Adhaeribacter arboris: one gene and its partner. The protein of the gene in region 1 interacts with the protein of each later gene in a pairwise test. Links are inferred from orthologs where the notes say so. Each region holds a gene or a part of one and is shown in the gene's direction. Other genes may lie near its edges.

Region 1 (4,055 bases):
ATTAAAGAGAGCCATGAAGAAGTTGCGAATACTAATTAGCCTGAGTTTACTTATTAGCCTACTAAGCTGCGAAGTAAATAAATCAGATGATAACACTCCCGATCCTAACGTAATCGTTCCGGCTCCAGCTGATTATACCCTGGCAGAAGCCTTTCCGACCCTTCGGTTTGAAATGCCCGTAGAATTAACCAGTCCCGCAGATGAAACAAATCGAATCTTTGTAGTTTCGCAGAAGGGTAAAATTCATGTATTCCCTAACCAGGAAACAGTTGCTAATGCGCCGGTATTTCTGGACTTAAGTACGAAAATAGTTTCCGGCGGCGAACGGGGCTTACTCGGGTTAGCCTTCCATCCGGATTTTAAAACCAATGGCTACTTCTACGTGAACTATACGCGCGGCAACCCTCTGGAAACGGTAATATCCCAGTTTAAAGTAAGTGCTGCCGACCCGAACATAGCCGACCCGAACAGCGAACAAGTTTTGTTAACCTACGCGCAACCTTACGATAACCACAACGGCGGTAAAATTGCCTTTGGTAACGATGGCTATTTATACATTGCTTCCGGCGACGGCGGCAGTGGCGGTGACCCGCAAAATAACGCTCAGAACCGCCAAAAGCTATTAGGCAAAATTCTACGAATTGATGTGAACGCGACTTCCGGCAACCTACCCTACGCTATTCCCGCCGACAATCCCTATAAAGGCAACACTGAAGGTTTTCGGGAAGAAATCTATGCGTATGGTTTGCGAAATCCCTGGCGTTTCAGTTTCGACCGGCCAACGGGAACCTTGTGGGCCGGCGATGTAGGGCAAAATAACATAGAAGAAATCTCCATTATTAAAAAAGGCGGGAATTACGGCTGGAAAATCCGGGAAGGTAATACTTGTTACGGAGCGGCTACTTGCGACTCAACCGGCCTGGAAGAGCCTATCTGGAGCTACCCGCAAAATACCGAAAACGGGCGCTCCATAACGGGTGGCTTTGTTTGCCGCGACAAAAATTTAACCGGCCTAGAGGGAAAATATATTTACGGTGATTATGTATCGGGGAATATCTGGGCTTTAACTTTTGATAACAATACGGCGGTTAAAAATGAATTAATTACGAAAGTTGCGGATGGCATTTCTTCCTTTGGCGAAGATAGTCAGCAAGGGCTTTACGTGGTAGGGCATGCCAACGGTAAAATCTATAAGTTTACCAAGAAAATGTAAAGAAACCTTAACCGTAAAAAAGTTATACCCTCTTTGGGCTAGTATAAACTTTAAGTTAGTATAAAAAAGGAAAGTGCCGGTTTTTAAATTGGCGCTTTCCTTTTTTATACCTAGTTTTTTCATTCTTTCTAGCTGAAAACCTTTTGGCCTTAATTTCTAATTAGGCCAGGCACTAATTACTATTATCTGTTCTGATGTATAGTTTATTTATTTCTTCACATTCATAGCATTTAGCAAAAAGTTCTGTACGAGATAGTTAAAAACTCTTACTTGTTACTATAAAACAGTAATATTCTTGCCTTATTAACGTTTTTTTGGATAGCTGAGCTAAAGTACAGTAAAACTTCTTTGAATTTCTTCTTAATTTTGCCGGCAGCATTCGGAATAAGTTTTACCAGAACCTATCTTATTCTGCGAATGTTTTAATCTACTATATAGTATTTAATATCAGAAAGTGCTTTTTTAATTATGATATATCCGATTACGGCTTACGGTGACCCGGTTTTACGCTCCAAAACCAAAGAAATTACAGATGATTACTCGGACCTGAAAAAACTGGTAACCGATATGTATGATACAATGTACCATGCCCATGGAGTAGGCTTGGCTGCTCCCCAGATTAGTAAAGGTCTGCGTTTATTTGTTATTGATTCGGCGCCGTTTGAAGAAGATGAAGAGAAGAAAAAATTAGCCGTGAAACAAGCCTTTATTAATCCGCAAATTTTAGAAGAAAACGGCGACGAATGGGCTTTTGAAGAAGGGTGTTTAAGTATTCCGGGCATCCGGGAAGACGTTATCCGGCCGGCGAATGTCATTATCCGGTATTTTGATGAAGATTGGAATAAACACGAAAAAACCTTTAACGGCATGGTAGCCCGCATTATCCAGCACGAATACGACCACATTGAAGGCGTTTTATTTACCGACCATTTATCCGGTTTCCGGAAACGGCTGCTAAAAAGTAAGCTTACCAAAATAAGCAAAGGCGACGTAGATGCCGATTACGTGATGCGCTTTTACAACGGCAAAAAACTTTAAATTTTACTCCGGCCAAAACCATTTTAGTAACCACTCCATTTCTATCATTCTGAAAGTATTTATTTATTTTAAATCTCGCTTTGATCAGGTTCTTTTTGAATGACGTAAGAGAAAGTTTTTTATTATTGCTGTATAAGCACTTCGACGCAATTAGTGTAGACTATAATTTGTTATAAATTCTTAATTTTCGAAAGCTTACCCATCGAGCAACAAGCCACTACTAACGAATAACCACTTATTGAAATTTAACTATTAGTATCAGTAACTTGCCGGGGAATAGGTTGTAATCTTCTGTCGGATAAAGAATAGCAGTGCCCTTCTACGAGTAAGTGCATAACCAAATGCTCCACCGCAATAGGTGAACCGTAGGCTACTTCATCAATATTGCAATACTCAATCTGGCTGCCGTCGATAATGGTTACTACGCCCGGCCCGAATACCTCTACCAGATCACCTTCTTTAATAATAACCCCGGTTTCCTCGCCGAGCCCAATGCCGATATAATCCGGCCATTTAGCAATGGCCACCGCTAAGCGGCCAAACCGGCCCCGTTCCGTAAAATGCGAATCAATGTATACTTTCTGCACGAACGATAAGCCGGAACAAGTTTTCGTTTCTCCTTTTACTAACGAATTTGAACCATAGCCTTCGTAAATCATGCGATTTGAAATAGCACTAGCCCCAGCGCTGGTACCGGCAATTACAATTTCTTCTTCGCGGTAACGCTGCTGCATTATTCGTTGCACCTCGGTATCCAGCAAAAACTGGTTAATGCGGCGCTGGTCACCGCCGGTAAAAAAGAATACATCCGCCCGGCGAATCCGTTCTAAATACTCCGGCTTATCGGCTTCGTTCTCTTCATCAATGTGCATTACATTCGCATTTTTTAAGCCTAACTCCACAAATGCTTCCTGATACGCTACGCCTGATTCCTGAGGAGAAGGAGCAGCGGTAGTAATTACTTCCACTACTGAACGGGCGTGGCAATAGTCGGCCCGGATGAGTTGCAGCAAGCCATCATCGTCGCCGCCGCCAAGAGCAATTAAAGTACCTTTGGGTTTTACCATGCGCTATTTTTCTAAAAATTCCTAAGAAACCTTTTTTGCATACTTGTTCCGGGAGCAACAGGTTATCTATAGCTGCAAAATATAGTTCAAGAAATTTTAGTTCTGATTATCAACTAGCTTACGGACAGTATTTAGGGAGAAATCAGCATTGGTTTGCTTACTGCCAATCCTTGTATGCCCACTAATTATTATAGGCATAAACACTTATTAATACCAGAGAAAATTACTTTACTAGAGCCTTGTTCACCGGTGTAGGACTATTAAAAAGATCACTGTTTACATTCTGACTCACCACAATATCTTTCATATTCATTTTTTCGTCGCCGCGGCCGGAAGAAATCATTATTTTGCCGTACTTCTGATAATTTGTCCAAGGCCGGGTAAATCCAGGTTTTTCGTCGGTAGCATTCTTAAAATAAGACCACTCCGTAACCAGACCTGATTTTTTATCGACGGCTATAATGTAGCGGTTATTCGTGGTAACGCCCACGTTTTGAAAAGTAAGTTCTATTAAATCGGCATCGGCGCCGGCTTGGGTTTTTCCTTCACCTTTATATTTAAGCGTAACGCCATTATCCCGGAGCTTAAACGGCATGAGAAACCAATACGAATTGTTTGCCCAAACGGCATATTGCTTATTCAATATTTCCTGGCGTTTCGCTTCATCGGCCAACACTTTACCTTTACTATAAACGGTTCCTTGTTTGATATTTAAATCCGAAATAACTACCAAGGTA
Region 2 (4,075 bases), 1.8 Mb from region 1 along the record:
TATCGGTAGTCCGGCACACAATGACGTACTCCCCCGGACGCAGAGAAAATGCCGGAAATGTTCCGGCAGAGGTGGTAGCATCGGAGTACTTCCATCCGGCCAGGTTAAAGGTTTTAGCACTGGTATTATACATCTCAAAAAACTCACTTTCCGGTAACTCTACAGCTGGGGAATAATCCGCCAGAATTTCGGTGATGCGCACGTCGCCGGGCAGGGCTATCACCGGTCGCGAATAAGTAAAAGCACGGCTCTCCGGCCCCGTTTGAGCGTTCGCGTACAAATCGCGGACATTATTTACCGTTAAAGTATTGGTATCATTGGTGAATTCATCAGCGAATGTAAGATGCACTAAACTTTCGTTGCCAGGGTCGCGGGTAGCAGTAAGCGGATGCACGTTGGTTGGGTTAAGAATATAATTTCCAATTGCTTCGGCGGACGCTAATTCTACTGCTTCACTAAAAATTACGTCTATGGTCTGAGGGCCTGTTCGATTAATAGCCAGCAACGAAGGAGCTTTGGTATCGCGGATTCGGATATCGTCGAAGAAGAATTTTTTAGAATTAGCCGAGGAGTACTTTACTAAAATACCGAAAAAAGCGGCTCGCCGGTAGGTGCTATCGGTAGTGGTTCCCTGCGATTCAAAGTTAGTGCCTTTCCCCGAAAAATCAGCGACCAGTTCCCATTGACCGGCTACACTACGCGTTACTTTTACCCTTACCGTATTTGCTGTACTGCTTGCCAGGGTTTTATCCGTTCCGTTAATAATGTTCACGGGTGTTTTGCCCGCATCTTTCCGGAACAGGCTTACTTCGTCGGCGGTGCCGCCAAGCCGAACAAAATAACCGCTGTTTTTACCGGCCAAGTTGGTGGAATCAGATAACAAATAAACATCGGCGTAATTGCTGGAAGAAGTAGCAAAATTAAGCTGCGCCCAAAATTCCCAGGACACATCTACCGCCGAGGGCGAAGCCGTAGTTAATTGCAGTTGGGTACCGGTAACCGCCGGGCCATTACTCTGTAACTGCTGCGCCGGGTTAACAATAAAAGCTTCCACGTTACCTTGCCAAACCGGATTTTGCGAAAAATTTCCATCCGTAAAATCTTCCTGTAACTGCGCGAAGCTGATAAATCTGTAAAATAAGAAAAAGAAAAGTAAAATTTTTCGCATAGAAAGAAGTTAGTCTTGAAAAATATATTTTATTTGCGCCTCGTTTTGAAAAAGTTTTAAGTCACTAAACAACTGTTATTTGACTTGAATCTGGTTTTCAGCAACGTATAGCTAACATTTTTTATTTTTTTTAATTCAATTAAACCCCATGAAAGTAGCAGTAGTAGGTGCCACCGGCCTGGTAGGCGGTGAAATCTTAAAAGTATTGGAGGAAAGAAATTTCCCCGTGGACGAAGTATTATTAGTAGCTTCTGAAAAATCCATTGGTACCAAGAAAACTTTTAAGGGTAAGGAACTGACTGTAATGGGCGTAAAAGATGCGATTGCGGCAAAACCGGAGATTGCAATTTTTTCGGCGGGAGGCAGCACTTCTTTAGCCGAGGCTCCTAATTTTGCCGCGGCTGGCATTACGGTAATTGATAATTCTTCGGCCTGGCGGATGGACCCCACCAAGAAATTGGTTGTACCCGAAATAAACGCCCAGGAATTAACGAAAGAAGATAAAATAATTGCCAACCCCAATTGCTCTACCATTCAGATGGTGGTGGCTTTGAATGAACTGCATAAAGCTTTTAAAATTAAGCGAATTGTGGTTTCTACGTATCAATCTGTAACAGGTACCGGTAAAAAAGCCGTGGACCAGCTGATGAACGAGCGCGCCGGTAAAGAAGGCGAAATGGCTTACCCCTATAAGATTGATTTAAACGTAATTCCGCACATTGATGTATTTACCGAAAACGGCTACACCAAAGAAGAAATGAAAATGGTGAAAGAAACCAAGAAAATCTTCGGCGACGATAGCGTAAAAGTTACGGCTACTACCGTCCGGATTCCGGTAATGGGCGGGCACTCCGAATCGGTGAATGTGGAATTTGAAAAAGATTTTACTTTAGAAGAGGTGTATGCTCTATTAGAAAAAACTCCGGGAGTAGTGGTAGTGGATGACGTAAAAAATTTGAAATATCCGATGCCCAAAGATGCTCACCAGAAAGATGAGGTATTGGTAGGCCGCGTGCGCTTAGATGAAACCCAGGATCGCACGTTAAATATGTGGATTGTGGCGGACAACCTGCGCAAAGGCGCCGCTACCAACGCGGTACAAATTGCCGAATATTTACTGGCGCATGATTTAGTGTAATAGCAAATAAGTAGTTGTTCGTTAGTAGTTGCTTGTTGCTCGACTAGTAAATTTTTAAAATTAAGAATTTATAATAAATTATAGTCTAAACTATTTTCGTTGAAGTACTTACATTTATAAAGTTATAAAAAGCCCCGGCAGAAGCGTTGGGGCTTTTTATATTGTCTGAACCTTGATTTGTAAGATTAAAGGATTGCCTTGATTTTATCTGAATCACGGATAGAAGAATTTGAAAGCATAGAATGAGCTTGGAATGATTACCATACTTGCCAAAATAGTTATCCTGTTAAAACCAGATCGCCCAGTTTTTCGGAGGCAGGGAGCTTTTTAATGCTATTATTCAAACTTTACCTTCCAATTCTGGTAATTTATAATCCGCGAAAATCCGCGATTCAGATTATACTATTTTCGGCAAAGCTGCGCAAGGCATTACGGGTTTCCAGCGGCTTTTCGAACATACCCTGGTGACCGGTTTTTGCCAGGAAAAGCACACTAGAATAAGCCGGTAAATAACATTGCGCCAAGGTTTGTTCCAGCGTTATTGCCTGATCATCTTTCCCGGCGATAAATAATACCTGATACCGGGCATCTTTCAAAACTTTAATTCGTTTTTTCCGGTCACGCATGCCTTTCATGGCGCCCATTACGGCCTCTGGTGGGGTTTCTTTGCCCATAGCGGTGAGCATTTTTATTTCTTTCGCGAAGTACTTACGATTTACCGGCGAAAACAAGGGCGCCGTAAAAGCATCCATAAAAACCGAAACGCCATTCTTTTTAATAAATTTTATGCTCTTGGTGCGGATAGCTTTCTTTTCTTTAGAATCGGGTAAAGCGCTGGAATGAAAAAGACACAAGCCATTCACCATATTGCCATGTTTTTCGGCAAAGGCTAGGGCTACGTAACCACCCATGGAATGTCCAATTAGGGCGCATTTTTTAATTTCCAACGCTTTCAAAACTTTATGAACGTAGGCTGCCGCTTCTTCCATAGAATAACCTGGCTGCGGCGCTATATTTTTACCAAAACCCGGCAAATCTAGGGCAATTACCCGGTACGTTTCCCGGAAAGGCTGACAGAAAGCGTTCCAAACTTCTTTACTTTCGCAAAAGCCATGTAAAAACACCAGTACCTTGCCCGAACCACCGGAATCCGAAACAGTTTGTGGATCTACTCCTTTCATCTTTATTCTGTTTTAAGCACGAAAAAACCCGTAAGTGTTTCTTCTTACGGGTTTTTCTATTTCACCGCTGAAATAATGCTTGAATTTACATATCAGTCAGCCAGCTTAATTTTTGATTTTATTACTTAAGCGTGATTTTTTTCACGCTTGTATCATTAAGTTTGAAATACTTTACTACTTCTTTATAATTTTTCAAATCAATGGGATACATGCTAAGGTCCGCTTTGGTTAAAGGTGCACCCGCCGTTCTGCCTGCTCTACCTGGAATGATAACCAGTCGATATATATTCTCATTCGTAAAGCGAGTGTAATCTTTGCCTGGTTCAGCCAAATTAAATCCAGCTTCCAGAGTTAAAAGCAAGGCCACATTCGAATAAGCAAAATTAAAGGTAATAGGTAATCCATCTACGTAATAGGTTTGTGGTAAGGCACTCCAGAACGGAATATTCTGACCGTTATTTTGAGCTACTCTAGTAAGCAGATAGGCCAAAACTACATCATTCTCTCCTACCTCAATTTCATTAGCTGCGTATTCCAAAGCAATCAGATATTCACCGTTAGCATTAGGAGCAAAATTTGGCGCTTGAA

Evidence for each region. Proteins that work in one complex are often made in the same cells at the same time.
Region 2: the proteins of def (region 1) and AHMF7605_RS22970 interact in binary tests that used the Escherichia coli proteins (3 or more experiments, as listed by UniProt). The link is inferred for Adhaeribacter arboris from one-to-one orthologs.

Annotation. Positions count from the first base shown.
Region 1 is NZ_PYFT01000001.1:3,868,830-3,872,884, forward strand. What follows is about bases 492-3,466. They hold def (peptide deformylase), read left to right. Parts: upstream 492-1,681; coding sequence 1,682-2,251; downstream 2,252-3,466. Other genes in these bases: AHMF7605_RS15970 (PQQ-dependent sugar dehydrogenase), read left to right, coding at 492-1,213; AHMF7605_RS15980 (cyanophycinase), read right to left, coding at 2,497-3,318. Outside these bases: more of AHMF7605_RS15970, read left to right, coding at 14-491; AHMF7605_RS15985 (hypothetical protein), read right to left, coding at 3,542-4,055. UniProt on the Escherichia coli protein: Removes the formyl group from the N-terminal Met of newly synthesized proteins. Requires at least a dipeptide for an efficient rate of reaction. N-terminal L-methionine is a prerequisite for activity but the enzyme has broad specificity at other positions.
Region 2 is NZ_PYFT01000001.1:5,647,018-5,651,092, reverse strand. What follows is about bases 317-3,311. They hold AHMF7605_RS22970 (aspartate-semialdehyde dehydrogenase), read left to right. Parts: upstream 317-1,316; coding sequence 1,317-2,306; downstream 2,307-3,311. Other genes in these bases: AHMF7605_RS22965 (alpha/beta fold hydrolase), read right to left, coding at 2,699-3,311; AHMF7605_RS22975 (lamin tail domain-containing protein), read right to left, coding at 317-1,168. In the rest of the region: more of AHMF7605_RS22975, read right to left, coding at 1-316; more of AHMF7605_RS22965, read right to left, coding at 3,312-3,487; AHMF7605_RS22960 (hypothetical protein), read right to left, coding at 3,609-4,075.